Regions from separate parts of the Alteromonas sp. AWJ4_199 genome, predicted to be linked through region 3. Evidence: predicted binding sites of a transcription regulator. Region 3 holds the regulator's gene; each other region holds the start of a gene.
What was found. Region 3 encodes FliA, which starts transcription of late flagellar genes. Its sites were predicted from a motif close to CTAAAGNTNNNNNNNNNNNNGCCGATA; they were not measured.
Positions count from the first base shown of each region.

Region 1: a site for FliA is predicted at 2,156-2,182, ahead of pomA (flagellar motor protein PomA). Genes of this name have one in related genera too.
Region 2: a site for FliA is predicted at 1,501-1,527, ahead of ACXAER_RS00535 (VC2046/SO_2500 family protein). Genes of this name have one in related genera too.

Region 1 is NZ_JBSWUR010000001.1:800,880-805,716, reverse strand. It holds gene dxs (1-deoxy-D-xylulose-5-phosphate synthase) at 1-639, opposite strand, end outside; gene ACXAER_RS03535 (farnesyl diphosphate synthase) at 672-1,562, opposite strand; gene ACXAER_RS03530 (exodeoxyribonuclease VII small subunit) at 1,592-1,834, opposite strand; gene pomA (flagellar motor protein PomA) at 2,233-2,994, shown strand; gene ACXAER_RS03520 (flagellar motor protein MotB) at 2,994-3,923, shown strand; gene ACXAER_RS03515 (class I SAM-dependent methyltransferase) at 4,051-4,837, opposite strand, start outside.
Region 2 is NZ_JBSWUR010000001.1:123,147-127,983, forward strand. It holds gene ACXAER_RS00530 (response regulator) at 1-1,438, opposite strand, end outside; gene ACXAER_RS00535 (VC2046/SO_2500 family protein) at 1,560-2,132, shown strand; gene trhO (oxygen-dependent tRNA uridine(34) hydroxylase TrhO) at 2,211-3,206, shown strand; gene ACXAER_RS00545 (EF-hand domain-containing protein) at 3,259-3,507, shown strand; gene ACXAER_RS00550 (DUF3224 domain-containing protein) at 3,749-4,123, opposite strand; gene ACXAER_RS00555 (helix-turn-helix domain-containing protein) at 4,223-4,837, shown strand, end outside.
Region 3 is NZ_JBSWUR010000003.1:193,330-198,166, forward strand. It holds gene ACXAER_RS17935 (chemotaxis protein CheA) at 1-189, opposite strand, end outside; gene ACXAER_RS17940 (protein phosphatase CheZ) at 202-957, opposite strand; gene cheY (chemotaxis response regulator CheY) at 992-1,375, opposite strand; gene ACXAER_RS17950 (RNA polymerase sigma factor FliA) at 1,412-2,143, opposite strand; gene ACXAER_RS17955 (MinD/ParA family protein) at 2,140-3,006, opposite strand; gene flhF (flagellar biosynthesis protein FlhF) at 3,012-4,421, opposite strand; gene flhA (flagellar biosynthesis protein FlhA) at 4,451-4,837, opposite strand, start outside.

The DNA.
Region 1 (4,837 bases), on a different contig from region 3:
TTTACCACCGTCGCGTATAGAGTTGAAAAAATTACCGGTGAGCAAACGGGCTAGGTGGCTGTTCAACGCACCCACGTTTTCAGAAATAGACATTTCGTTGTCGTTAAGTACGACAACCATATCTTTTTTGATGTCACCAGCATGGTTAAGGGCTTCAAACGCCATACCTGCGGTCATTGCGCCGTCGCCAATAACGGCCACTACTTTACGGTCTTTACCTTCTTTTTCTGCCGCTACGGCCATTCCCAGCGCCGCACTTATCGACGTGGATGAGTGCCCAACAGCAAAGGTGTCGTAGTCGCTCTCAGGCGGCCATGGGAAAGGGTGCAGACCATTCTTTTGGCGAATGGTGCTCATGCGCTCTGCGCGACCGGTAAGGATTTTATGAGGATAGGCTTGATGGCCTACGTCCCACAGCAAACGGTCGAACGGCGTGTTGTACACATAGTGCAGTGCCACAGTTAACTCTACCGTGCCTAAACCCGAGGCAAAGTGGCCACTGGTTTGGCTTACGCTATTAAGTAAGTACTCACGTAATTCATCGGCAAGCTCGCGTAATTTTTCTTGAGGCAGCTGCCTCAATTTTTCAGGTGTTTGCGCAAGCGCAAGCGTTGGGTAATGTTGGAGATCTAAACTCATGTACTTATTATCTTTTTCAACATGGCGCGTGGCTAATGGTCGCGTTTTACCAAAAGCTCGCTAAACGCAATTAAACTGTCTGTATTGTAGGGTAAACGCGCCAATGCTTGAAGTGCATTATCGTGAAGCATTTCTAATTCTTGCTTAGCGCCAGCTATACCAAGCTTGGCGGGAAAGGTGTTTTTCCCCAATGCTTCGTCAGACCCTGCGGGTTTTCCTAACTTCTCGCTGCTACCCTCAACGTCTAAGATATCGTCTTGAACTTGGAAAGCCAGTCCAATATCCGCGGCATAGGCCATCAAGTCAGTTTTAGTTTCTGGCAGTAAGCCTTCACTGACAATAGCAATCATTTCAACACAGGCCTTAAGCAAAGCTCCGGTTTTGAGTCTATGGAGCTGCTTTAATTCTTCTAATGAGATGGTTTCACCCGTACTGGCTAAGTCGATAGCCTGACCACCACACATGCCTACGTAGCCGGCACTTTTAGCCAGTACAGACAAAAGCTGCCCGCGTTTGGTTTCGGCAAATACGCTTAAAGGAGCATCAGCTAGTACAGTAAATGCAAGAGACTGCAGGGCATCTCCCGCTAAAATAGCCGTAGCTTCATCAAAGGCAATATGACACGTTGGCATTCCGCGACGTAAATCATCATCGTCCATGGCTGGTAAATCATCATGAACTAACGAGTAGGCGTGCACGCACTCAATAGCCATGCTTATAGCCATCTGATCTTTTTTGGGCACGTCTAACGTGTTTCCTACAACCTGCACTAGTAGAGGGCGCATGCGCTTGCCACCTGCAAGCAATGCGTGACGCATTGCATCTTTAAGGCGCGGTGCGTAATCGGGTAAATCATCAATTAAGGTAAGAAGGGATGCATCAGTTTGCTGTTTCACTTGCTGATGCAAAGCAGAAAAATTCATAGGTCGCCTGTAAGTTAAAAATGAACGTTTTACGGCTGTTCACTTTCAGGAAGAGTCTGAAGCGTTTCTTCGCCTTGTTCACTAAGCAATATTTTTACTTTTTGCTCGGCGTTTTCAAGTGATTGCTGGCCTTGACGAGATAACGCTATGCCTCGTTCAAATTTTTCCAGTGCTTTATTAAGAGGCAGATCACCGTTTTCCATTTCGTTAACGATAGCTTCTAGTTCTGTTAAAGTTTCTTCAAAAGACGCTGATGCTTTTTCTGTCGTCATAAAAACACTCAATACATTAGCCAAAATACGTGTACCGCGCACATTAACTGAGGGCCGCACAAGGGTCAAATGGTTTGTCCGTATATCGCCTATATCAAAGTAATATAGCTTTTTTTTCATGCAGTTGACCACGTTGAATATGAAGATATTGTGCTATATTCGAAATAAGTGGCTACATTACTCTAAATAAAGTGGTGTATGCGTGTTCTGACAGGTAAGCGAACGCTATAAGCATGGTCGATAAACAAAACCTTTGAACAACGTTTTTTAAAGTCACAGTTAATAAAAAACAAATAAATATGATATTTTTCAATAATGTCGTTTTAGTATTTTTATCCGTTGCCGATAGAATATTTGTACATCAACAGCACTGACTGCGCATAAATGGGGAAGAGTGAGTGGATTTAGCAACCGTCATAGGTATGTTGGGCGCCATTGGTTTCATAGTTATGGCTATGATTCTAGGCGGCAGCTTAAGCATGTTCATCGACGTCCAATCGATTTTAATCGTGTTTGGTGGGACTTTGTTTGTTGTCTTGTCACAATTTACTTTAGGTCAGTTCTTCGGTGCGGGTAAGATTGCTGGCAAAGCCTTCATGTTTAAAATTGAATCGCCAGAAGAGCTTATTGAGAAAATTGTAGAGATGGCGGATGCCGCGCGAAAAGGCGGCTTTTTGGCTTTAGAGGAAGCGGAAATCTCTAACGAGTTTATGCAGAAAGGCGTCGACATGTTGGTTGATGGCCACGATATTGAGGTGGTCAGAGAGACACTTGCTAAAGATATTTCTATGACGTCAGAACGACATGATTTTGGCGCCTCGTTTTTTAAAGGTATGGGCGATATTGCACCTGCCATGGGGATGATCGGTACCTTGATTGGTTTGGTTGCCATGCTGTCAAACATGGATGACCCGAAAGCTATCGGCCCGGCAATGGCGGTAGCACTACTCACCACGCTGTATGGCGCTTTTTTCGCCAACGTTATCTGTTTGCCAATAGCATTCAAACTTTCTGTACGAGCAGGGGAAGAAAAGCTCAATCAAAGCCTTGTTCTTGACGGTATTGTCGGTATCGCTGACGGTCAAAACCCTCGAGTTATTGAAGGCGTACTGAAAAACTACCTTGCTGCAAGTAAGCGTGGAAGCGCAGAGGAAGAGTAATGGCCGAAGAAGAATGCCCAAAATGCCCCCCCGAGGGGCTTCCAGCTTGGATGGGAACCTTCGCAGACTTAATGTCACTGCTTATGTGCTTTTTTGTACTTCTGCTTTCATTCTCCGAAATGGACGTACTGAAATTTAAGCAAATAGCGGGCTCAATGAAGTTTGCATTCGGTGTGCAAAACAAAATTGAAGTAAAAGATATTCCTAAAGGGACCAGTGTTATTGCTATGGAGTTTCGACCTGGTAAGCCTGATCCCACGCCAATTGAATCTATTCAGCAGCAAACCAACGAAATGACTCAGCAAATGCTAGAATTTCAAGCGGGAAATGAGGACTCTGCCGGCGGCAGGCAAAAACAGCGTGGCGAACAACGGGGCGGTCAGTCTCAACAAACGGCTACTGAGTCATCTTCATCCGCTGAGCAAAGCACTGACCAATCTCAAATGGCTGAGTTGATGAAAAAAGTGGCCCAACAATTAGAAAAGCAAATTTTAGATGGGTCTGTAGAAATGGAGTCGCTGGGACAGCAGCTTACCATTCGAATTAGAGAAAATGGCTCGTTTTCCGCCGGCTCTGCTTTCTTGCAGCCACAATTTCAGCCCGTATTAAGAAAAATTGGTTCATTGTTAGCGGATGTGCCTGGAGAAATCGAGATTTCGGGCCATAGTGACGGACAGCATATTGCCAATGAGCTCTATCGCTCAAACTGGGATTTATCATCACAACGGGCAGTAGCGGTGGCCGAAGCTATGCGGACAGCGCCTGGGTTTGATGAAAGTCGCATGTCTGTTGTAGGTAAAGCTGATACTAATCCTATCGTTGAGAATGCCACGACCGCGAGTGATAGAGCTAAGAATCGCCGAGTAGAAATCAATATTAACCAAGGTAAACCAATGATATCCAAACCTATATCAGTGGTAGACGATTAAGCGGTACTCTTTCGAATTACAATATCCACTAAAAAGCGGTGCCATATGGCACCGCTTTTTGGTTTAAAATTGCTTGCTGGGTACTCATACCAATCCGCATATATAATTACCCACCCAGCAACGACAATCAAACTCTAGCTAGTTCCTCTCTGTACTGAGGTTTTGATATAACAAGTTGTACAGTGCTAATGGTTCTTTCTAAAAAACCACCTTCGCAGTATTTCAGGTAGTAGGTCCACATACGCATAAAGCGCTCGTCGTAACCATCATTTAATAATTCATCTTTAGCCGAAATAAACGCTTCATACCAATGGTTTAGCGTTTTTGCATAGTCCACACCAATGTCGTGTAAGTCACGGATCATCATATTCGTGTACTTTTTAAGGTGTGCATTTAACTGGTATTGCGATGGTAAAAAACCACCCGGGAAAATGTATTTTTGTATGAAGTCTACGCTGTTTGAGTAGCTGTCATAACGTCTATCGTCAATGGTTATTGACTGAAGTAACATAAGACCGTCGTCTTTTAAAAGAGAAGCACATTTTTCGAAAAAGTTACCTAAATACTCTTTACCAACCGCCTCAATCATTTCGATGGAAACCAGCTTGTCGTATTTACCCTCAAGCAAGCGATAATCTTTTTTAAGTAAGGTAATTTTACTTTCTAGTCCTTCCCGTTCAATCCAATCTTTCGCCCATGCGTGCTGCTCTTCTGAAATAGTAGTGGTGGTGACACTGCAGCCATAATGTTTCGCAGCATAAACTGCAAGGCCGCCCCAGCCAGTGCCTATTTCTAAAAGGTGGTCTGCTTCAGACAGTTGTAATTTGTCACAAATAGCTTTTAGTTTGTAATTCTGCGCGTCGTTTAGTGTTGCATTTGCATCTGGGTAAATCGCTGATGAGTACATCATTGTT
Region 2 (4,837 bases), on a different contig from region 3:
AACCTTGAGCGAGAGCAAATGAGGCTTTGGCGCGTTCATAGTCTTGCTGCTGATAGTGTTGAATACCCTCACGATTAAACTGCTGATAGCTCGCAAGGCTTTTTTGCGCGCTGAGTGCCTGGACCTCCAGCATCTTTGAACTGTTCTGGTCGAGTTCATCATTTCTAGCGCTAAGAATGGCGTTGAGCGCTAACGCGTCGTCAAATTCACCGAGTTTGTACATAACGTTTATGCTATCTGGAATAAATACAGTGGGTACCTCTGAGTATTTATCATCAAGTTGCGTTTGCGACTGGTCAAGATGACGCTTCGCGTCAATAAGCTTCCCATCAATCGCGCTTATCCTTGCATTTACAATATTGCCAAAAATATCTACGTCGAAATCCCTGTCGATTTTATACAGGTGCTCATCGAATTTTCCTCGCTGCAATGTGAGTAACGCTTCTTGCTGATACTTATTGCGCTGGCTTTTGTCATCAGATGACTCAGCAACATCAAGTAAGCTGCGAATCATTGTGCACCAATGTAAGCTTGCTTTATGCACAGTGCGTTTTGATAGGTTCCAAATTGCTTGGCTAGAGTTGGCCGCTAGCACTAAATCGTTATTTTCCCGGCCAATTTCACAAGCCTTAAAGTGGCGAGGTAAAGAGAAGGGCGATAGTTTAATAGCCTCTTTAATTGAATCTAGGGCCTTTTCACCAGCTTCCAAGGCATGGTGCGCTTGCGCAAGAATATCATGAGCATCAGCATTGAATCGGTTGCGTTTTAACGTTTTCTTAGCAATGGATATCGCTTTTTCGTATTCATTTAACAGCAAATAGGTTCTACCTATCGCTACCTGTGCCCATAGTACAGGTCTACCTTCAATATACTCTTTTAGTACATCTAAAGCTTTTTGAGGTTGAGAGATGCGCCAATAGAGTTCAACTAGCAGTTGTTCGCAGTGTCCTTTGTAGTGCTGAGGGTTTTCTAACAGTGTCTCAATGTGATCTATGGCGCTATTGTATTCACCTTGCTCTATTAGGTTGAACGCTTGTTGAAGAAATTGTCGTTTTTGCCATGCACGAACAATACGAGATTTTAATTGTACTTGTGAGAAGGGCTTTATTAGAAAATCGTCTGGCCGACGTTCAATACTGCCAAGCACTACCGGTCGAGCACTATCAGCACTGATAAGAATAAATACTGAGGTGGGGTTAATAAGCCTTCGCGTGCGCAACTCTTCTATCAGTTCATAGCCATTTTTAGTATCAGCCCCCAAATGTAAGTCACAGATGACAATATCAAATTTATGTTTTTTACACAGCGATACTGCCTGTTCAGCCGAAGGCTTAGTGACAACATCAGACGCCCCCATAGAATGCATTAGTCCTTTCAAAAGAAGAAGGAAAGGACGTTGGTCCTCAACAATCAATACTTGTTTGTTGCTAAATTGCATTTCGAATCCGTGAATAAACGCTCTATCATTATTTGAAAGTATATCTAACTTTAGAAAATAAGCTTAAGAAAAACATTATCTTGCCGACAACATACGTATACATAAACAGCACTGTGTACGAATGTCACCAGATTTTGCCTCAGCAAGTGAACAAACAACACTAGACCCCAGTATTTACTGGGAGCGAAGTGGTGTACTTGCTCGTGCGTCATCGCAGGGGGCATTATTTTCGTTATACCTTGCTATGCAGCAGCATAGCGTAGCTGAACCGTTCGAAATTGAATCGGCCACGTCAGACTCTAACACTTCAAAAAATAAAGAAGCGCAGCTTGCCGCATTAAATCACTACAGGCGTCCGTCGTTGTCCGTCAGTGAAATTGAGTGGACAGACATGCAAGTGCACTCAAATTTAGTCGCTATTGACTATGAAAGTGCACGCCTTTATCTGAGTATGAAGCCAGCGCCGTTAGCTCAAACTGATGACGCAAAACGCATTCCGGATGATGTTGTAAACAACTGCAGTCTAGCAACGCAGAAGCGATTAAAACGGCAACATGCCAAAGCCATAAAAGAAGATAATACGTTACTTTACGATATTATCTCTTCACAAGGCGACGATGATGACGGGAAATATGGGCAAGATAAGCACCAAGCTACAACGCCAGACTTTTCTTCATTTGAAAATATCGCCTAGTTTTTAACGCTCAGTTTTGGTATATTCCGCGCCGCATTTTTGCACTGGTCTTACGCTCCAATCAGCAAAGGTTAAAATATGTCTAAATATATTGTATGCGCAATGTATAAATTTGTTGCGCTTGAAAACTTTAAAGAAATCCGCCAGCCGCTTCTAGAAACTATGGAAGCAAATGGTATTAAAGGTACGCTTCTACTCGCTCACGAAGGCATTAACGGTACTGTTTCAGGTACCCGAGAAGGTATCGACGCATTGCTCGCTTATCTGAATAGTGATGAACGTATCAATCCTATCTCTTACAAAGAATCACTTCACGACGAACAGCCGTTCTATCGCACTAAGGTAAAACTTAAAAAAGAAATCGTGACCATGGGCGTTGAAGGTATCGACCCTCGCCAAACTGTGGGTACATACGTTAAGCCTAAAGACTGGAATGCACTAATAAGCGACCCAGATGTAACCGTAATTGACACCCGAAACGGTTACGAAATAGAAATTGGCACTTTCAAGAACGCCATCGACCCTAAAACCGACACGTTCCGCGAATTCCCAGAATACGTAGAAAAAGAACTCGACCCGTCAAAAAATAAAAAAGTTGCCATGTTCTGTACCGGCGGCATTCGCTGTGAAAAGTCGACAGCCTATTTGAAAGAGCAGGGGTTTGAAGAGGTTTATCACCTAGAAGGCGGAATTTTACAGTATCTTGAAGATGTGCCAAAGGAAGAGTCTATGTGGGAAGGCGACTGCTTTGTATTTGATAATCGCGTTGCGGTAAACCACGACCTTGAAAAGAGTCATTACGAACAGTGCTACGCGTGTCGACTTCCTATTACCGAAGAAGACAAACAAAGCGATAAATATGAGCCTGGCGTAAGCTGCCCTCATTGCCATGGCACACATACCGACGATCAAATTGCCCGCTTTAGAGAACGTGAAAAGCAAGTTCAGCTAGCGAAAGAGCGACAACAAGAGCACGTAGGTACCGAAGCGCGTTTGACTATGGAACAAAAGCGTAAGGAAAAAGCAGAAGCTCAACGTTTACGCGCACTTAAAGCAAAAGAAAATCAGGCGTAGACAGTCAGAAAGAAGGGCGTTACACTCGTGTTTATTGCAGTTGAAATAAGGAATGCGAGTGAGCACTCAACTTTCAGAATCTAAAATTGAAGAAATTAGAAAGGACTTCAGCTTTTTCGATCGTGATGGCAATGGCCAAATCGATTTGCCAGAGTTCATCGAGCTTCTAACCGTAATTTCACCAAAGACTAAAGCTAGCCACGTACAAGAGGGCTTTAAGCTTATCGATAGCAACGACGATGGCTACATCGACTTTGAAGAGTTTTTAGCGTGGTGGCAAGAAGGATGGTGGGAGTACTAAGTTTTACTTAGTAAACCATACCATCGCTAGGTTTTGTGTATGCTCTATTGAGTGTGTCTAAAAAGCTTATAGCTACGCAAAAAGAAATCGTTAAAACGGGTGCTGTGTAAAGCACCCGTTTTTTTATGTTTAAGTTTTGCGCTGGTATGGGGGGGCAAAAATTAGGTTGATATGTCTTAGTTTTTGGATGGCTGCTTTGAGCGTGAAGCGGACGTAATAGTATTGTCCGCTTTGTAAAAGTTTATGAAATTTGGTAGATAGCTTTCCCTCCTTCTATGGAGCTGAAGCTGCCACTTTTACCTATTAGGCTACATTCATGGCTACTATCAACTATTGTAAATTTGCTTGATGCAATTCCACTCTCAAATTTTCCATCATGCTTTAATGTGAGTACAACTTGTTCATCGTTTTTATCACACGTAATGGTTTCAAATCCATTGAATAGAGCATCACCATTTTCACTGTAGTAAAGTTTATATCTTACTTCGCTATTACCATTAATATCGCCTGAGTAAGCTTGTTGTACTAATGCAGTGCTAAATTTCTGACCCTTTTCAAATTGTTGTTCAACGGTCTCTTGCCACTTTGTAATTAGAAATGTACCTTTTAACTCCATAGTTTTTTCCTTTTAATCAACCTAACAACAAAAATGTTACTACGCTATTAGTTGATTGATATAGTAAAAACGCGACAATAAACAAAAGATTGATCACATTTGAAAATAAATAATGAAGAAATAAAAGGGGTGTTACACCGTCAGGTTAGTGAAGAGAACTATCACTTACGTAGATATTTTCCAAGTGTTCTATTTAATGGTTTTATTGAACAATTTTGGTTTGTTGATTGGAATTTAGAGGAACAAAGAACTCATACTCAACAAAACTTACCAGATCCAAATTTTCACTTAATTATCAGCAATGATGGAGTTAAGTTATTAGGGCCTGTAAGCAAAATATACTCTTATAAAATGGAGGGGAAAGGGCGAATAATAGGTGTGAAATTTGAAACAGGGGCCTTAAAGGAACTTTTACCTCTGCCGATTGAAGAATATGTTAACAGAGAGGTACTTGCCAAAGATATATTTGGCTTGGACTTCGCAACTAATTTAATCTCTTTATATGAACATGAAAACGATGCAGAGGTTATTAACTATCTTCATGATAGTCTTGTTCCTTTTGTTCAATCTATTACTAGACCAAAAAAGATCACTCAAAATATGGTCTCTTTGGTCAAAAATAACGAAAATATTTGTACGGTTAAGCAAGTAGCTAACTATGCAAACATTTCTTCACGATCGGTTCAGCGATATTTCTCAGAATATGTAGGCCTC
Region 3 (4,837 bases):
TAACTCAGTAAGAGAAAGGAAACCAGCACCACCTTTTACCGTGTGATAACCGCGAAAAATTGCGTTTAGCAAATCCGCATCTTCAGGATTGTTCTCAAGATCAACGAGCTGTTCTTGTAATTGTTCAAGTATCTCTCCAGCCTCAACTAGAAAGTCCTGTAATATTTCCTCGTCAACATCAAACGACATGCACCCGCTCCCCTAAAAACCTAAGCTAGACAAAAGATCATCAACATCATCTTGGCCTGAAACGACGTCATCTCGTTTTTCGGCATCAATAATTGGGCCTTCTGCCTCTACACCATCAACCTTATCGGCCTTAACGCTAGATGATTTAGTTTGTTCTGCACCGTCACGCTCACCAAACATGGTCAACATGTTTACAAGGCTTTCTTCTACCTCTTTAACCAGGTCAATTACGCGACGAATAACTTGCCCAGTTAAATCTTGATAACCTTGTGCCATCAAAACTTCAGTAAGTAACTGTGTAAGTTTAGCTGACTGATTCGAACCGTCTTCCAACAATTCGTCTAAGTCTGCACATAAAACCTTAAACTCACCCAACTCGATTTGGCGGTTCATCAGCTTTTTCCACTCTGGCATTACCTTCTCGATTCGCTCCGAAAGCAATTCAGCTATCGGCATGCTCGCCTCAACGGCGTCCATAGTAGTATTAGCAGCTTTTTCAGTTTCTTCAATTACGTAGGTAAGGCGGGACTGTGCATCGGGAATATCGTCTGTAGCTAAATTTTTGATGCGATCGTCTATTTGGAAGTTGTTCAATGCGTCGTGAAGTTGACGCGTTAACTTTCCTACCTCAGCAAACAACTCAACATTTTCTTTCATTGAGACTGCTTCAAGTAGTGCATTAGCAGAGGTCTTGTCACCCTCTTCAAGATAAGTGACAAGTTGCTTTGCTTCTTCCAACGATATTGGAACGTTTACATTCATTGACATCCAGTAAACCTCATTTATCTGTTGAGCGTCTGGATCAACCTAAACGTTCGAATATTTTATCTAATTTTTCTTTTAACGTTGCTGCTGTGAAAGGTTTAACGACGTAGCCATTAACACCCGCTTGCGCGGCGGCAACAATTTGCTCTTTCTTCGCTTCAGCGGTAACCATAAGCACAGGCAAGTGCTTAAGCTTATCATCTGCTCTTATCGCGCGTAGTAAATCGATGCCCTGCATGCCAGGCATGTTCCAGTCAGTAACTACGAAATCGAAATCGCCTTGTTGTAACATTGGCAATGCAGTGCTTCCGTCATCCGCTTCCTGAATGTTGGCAAAACCCAAATCTTTGAGTAGGTTTTTGATGATGCGTCTCATGGTTGAAAAGTCATCGACCACGAGAATTTTCATGCTTTTATCCAAAATAGCCTCCACTGAGGGGTTAATTGTTATTAATCTCTATTCTTCGTCAGCTTGCCACGACTTCATTCGTGATTTGAGTTTTAACATGGCTTGACTGTGAATTTGACTGACTCTCGACTCACTTACGTCAAGAACCTCGCCTATTTCTCTTAAGTTTAGTTCTTCATCATAATAAAGTGAAAGAACAATCGCTTCTCGCTCGGGTAATGTCGTGATTGCATGGGCCAACGCTTTTTGAAAAGCCCCTTGCATCAAATCTTCCAGCGGTGCATCACTACCTCTAGTTTGCTCTGTAGTGATCACATCCTCCGACACCCCCAAATCTTCAATGCCCACCAACTTTCCAGCATTGACTTCATTAAGCATCTGATGATAATCCTGCAAGCTTACATTTAGCTTGTCAGCAATATCAGAATCTCTTGCGTCACGCCCAGTTTCACTTTCTACCTGAGATATCGCCTCAGTAATCGCGCGACCATTGCGGTGAACAGAACGTGGCGTCCAATCACCTTTGCGTATTTCGTCAAGCATGGCACCGCGGATGCGAATACCTGCAAATGTTTCAAAGCTTGCGCCTTTAGAACCGTCAAAATTCCGTGCGGCCTCTAGCAAGCCAATCATGCCTGATTGGATAAGGTCATCAACAAGTACACTCGCAGGCAGTCGCGCCATCAAATGGTGCGCAATTCGCTTAACCAGAGGCGCATGTCTTTCGACTAACTGCGATTTATCTGTTTGCTGTTGATAAGCGGCGGCCTTGCTGTTCAACGTTGACTTCCTACGGCTTTTTCTGCAACTAATTGTTCAATGAAAAATTCTAAGTGACCTCCAGGCTGCGCTGGAATAGGCCAAGTAAGCGCCCTGTTTGCTAGCTTGGTTATCGCTACGGCTGCAGGAGAGCCAGGAAAAGCATCAACAATAGCTGTTTGCTTACGCACAGCCTTGCGAATATTTTCGTCAAATGGCACCGTCGCCACTAATTCTAGTGCAACATCAAGAAAACGCCCTGTCACTTTGCTTAATTTGCTAAATAATTCCTGACCTTCTCGCACATCGCGAACCATATTGGCCACAACTTTAAAGCGAAAAACACCGTGCTCACGGTTAAGGATTTTTATCAGCGCATACGCATCAGTTAGTGATGTTGGCTCATCGCAAACCACCACCATGATATCTTGGGAGGCTTTAGAAAAGCTTAATACCATATCTGAAATGCCAGCAGCGGTGTCGACTATTAATACGTCTATTTGAGAACGCAGCTCGCTAAACGCTCTTATCAAGCCAGCGTGCTGTGTGGGTGAGAGTTCCGCCATTGACTGGGTTCCAGATGTGGCGGGAGCAATCTTAATACCGTGGGGGCCGGTTACTAAAACCTCGTCTAACGTGCACTCGCCAGAGAGTACGTGAGATAGGTTTTTCTCAACTCGCAGGCCTAACATCACATCTACGTTTGCAAGACCAAGGTCCGCGTCAAGAACCATTACACGCTTGCCCTGCTTCGCCATGGCGATAGCAGTGTTAAGCGTAATATTTGTTTTACCGACGCCACCTTTACCACCGGTGACGGCGATTACTTTGATTAACCGTGATTGCTTCATTTTTCTTAAGCTACTCGCTTGATCGTCAATCATACTGCTTATGCTGTTTTAATTGCGTTGTTACCACTAGTATGATTCAAACCGTACTTTTTATAAAGCTTTGCAGCAGCGGAAACTAAAGATTTCGCTTCTGCAATCTTAATGTCTTCAGGCACTTTTTGACCATCGGTGACATAACTAACCGGTAGTTGGTATTCAACCGCTGCACTAAGTACCTCTCCTAAAGAGTAGCACTCATCTAACTTTGTGAAAATACAGCCACTTAGTTCAATATCGTCATACGCTTGAATGATTCTCTGCAAAGCCGGATATTGCGTATTGGCTTGCGCTACCAAATATTTTTTAACTTTTGGCATTTGGCCATTATCGAACTGCTTAATTTGCTTAATTAATCGACTATCACGCTGACTAAAACCTGCTGTATCAATCAATACTAGTCGCTTATGACGAAGTTGGAACAATAAATCTGCAAGTTCTTCACTAGTTTGCGCTTTTCGCACAGTACAGCCAATAATTTTTCCGTATGTCGCTAGTTGCTCATAGGCTGCAATTCTATACGTATCAATAGTAATCATAGCCACCGATTCTGCACCATATTTCTGTGCGTAGCGGGCGGCTAACTTTGCAACCGTGGTTGTTTTACCTGTACCAGTAGGCCCGACTAATGCAACCGCACCCTGTGAGCTAAGTATATCGTTTCCGGTAACATTTATGCGATTAGCCAATAGGTTAAGAAGATATACCCACGCGTCACGTTCGTTGTAATGAGCCGGTGTATAGCTAATCAGCTGAGTTGCAAGTGCACTACTCAAACCCATATCGGTTAATCGCGTGACCAAGTATTGATGAACAGGTTTTTGACGCTTGTTCTTCGCTTCCATTAGGTCAGCAACTTGATACTGCAATACGTCGCGAAGTGAAGCTAACTCTTCTTTGATTTGAGCTAGTTCAGCAGACTGGGATACAGAAGTTTCACCCATACTTGACGCTTGATGCTCAGGAAAAGTCTGTTGCTCGATAGCATCTTGTACTGGTGACTGTGTTTCAAGGTCGTCGATAAACGCTTCTGAAAAATCTAAGTGAGATGCAATTTCGTTGGCGTGCTTAGCGTTCGTTGACATTGGCTGTGCTGGTTGTGCAGAACTGCCTGCAACTGTGTTTCCACCATGCTGCTTTTCCAACAAGGCTTTTAAGCTATCAGGACCATCGTCGCCAATAATTTCACTTAAGCTAGGCACAGCCTTTTGGCCAGGCGTTTTAGCAGCGGTCTGTGGTGCCGCCTTAGGCGTGAAAAGCTTAGCTTCAGGCTCTTTGTCGTAGGCTGCAACAAGCTCAATACCGTCGGCAACTTTGCGATTTGACATGATCACGGCGTCACTGCCCAACTCAGCTTTAACCTGGCTTAACGCCTCACGCATATCTTTGCCGAAGAAACGTCTAATTTTCATTGCAACCTCTCCAATCACCCAGTGTCAGATTATTGACCGACCGAACTGACTATTTTTATTTGTTTGTCATCAGGCACTTCCTGGTAAGAAAGAACATGAAGCCCAACAACCGAATACTTTAAGAAGCGAGACAGTACGGGTCGTAGCATTCCAGAGGTAAGGAGTACCGCAGGCTCTCCCTCTAACTCTTGCTGCTGACTGGCTTGCTGCAATGATTTCTGCAGCTTGTCTGCCAGACCTGGCTCTATGCCAGCACCGTCTTCGCCACCTGCTTGAAGTGACTGGTGCAACATCTGTTCCAACTCTGGCGCCAAGGTTATGACAGGTATCTCTTTTGCCCCCTGAGTAATTTCCTGAACGATTAAACGCTTAAGGGCAATACGCACTGCAGACACCAGTACATCTGGGTCTTGGCT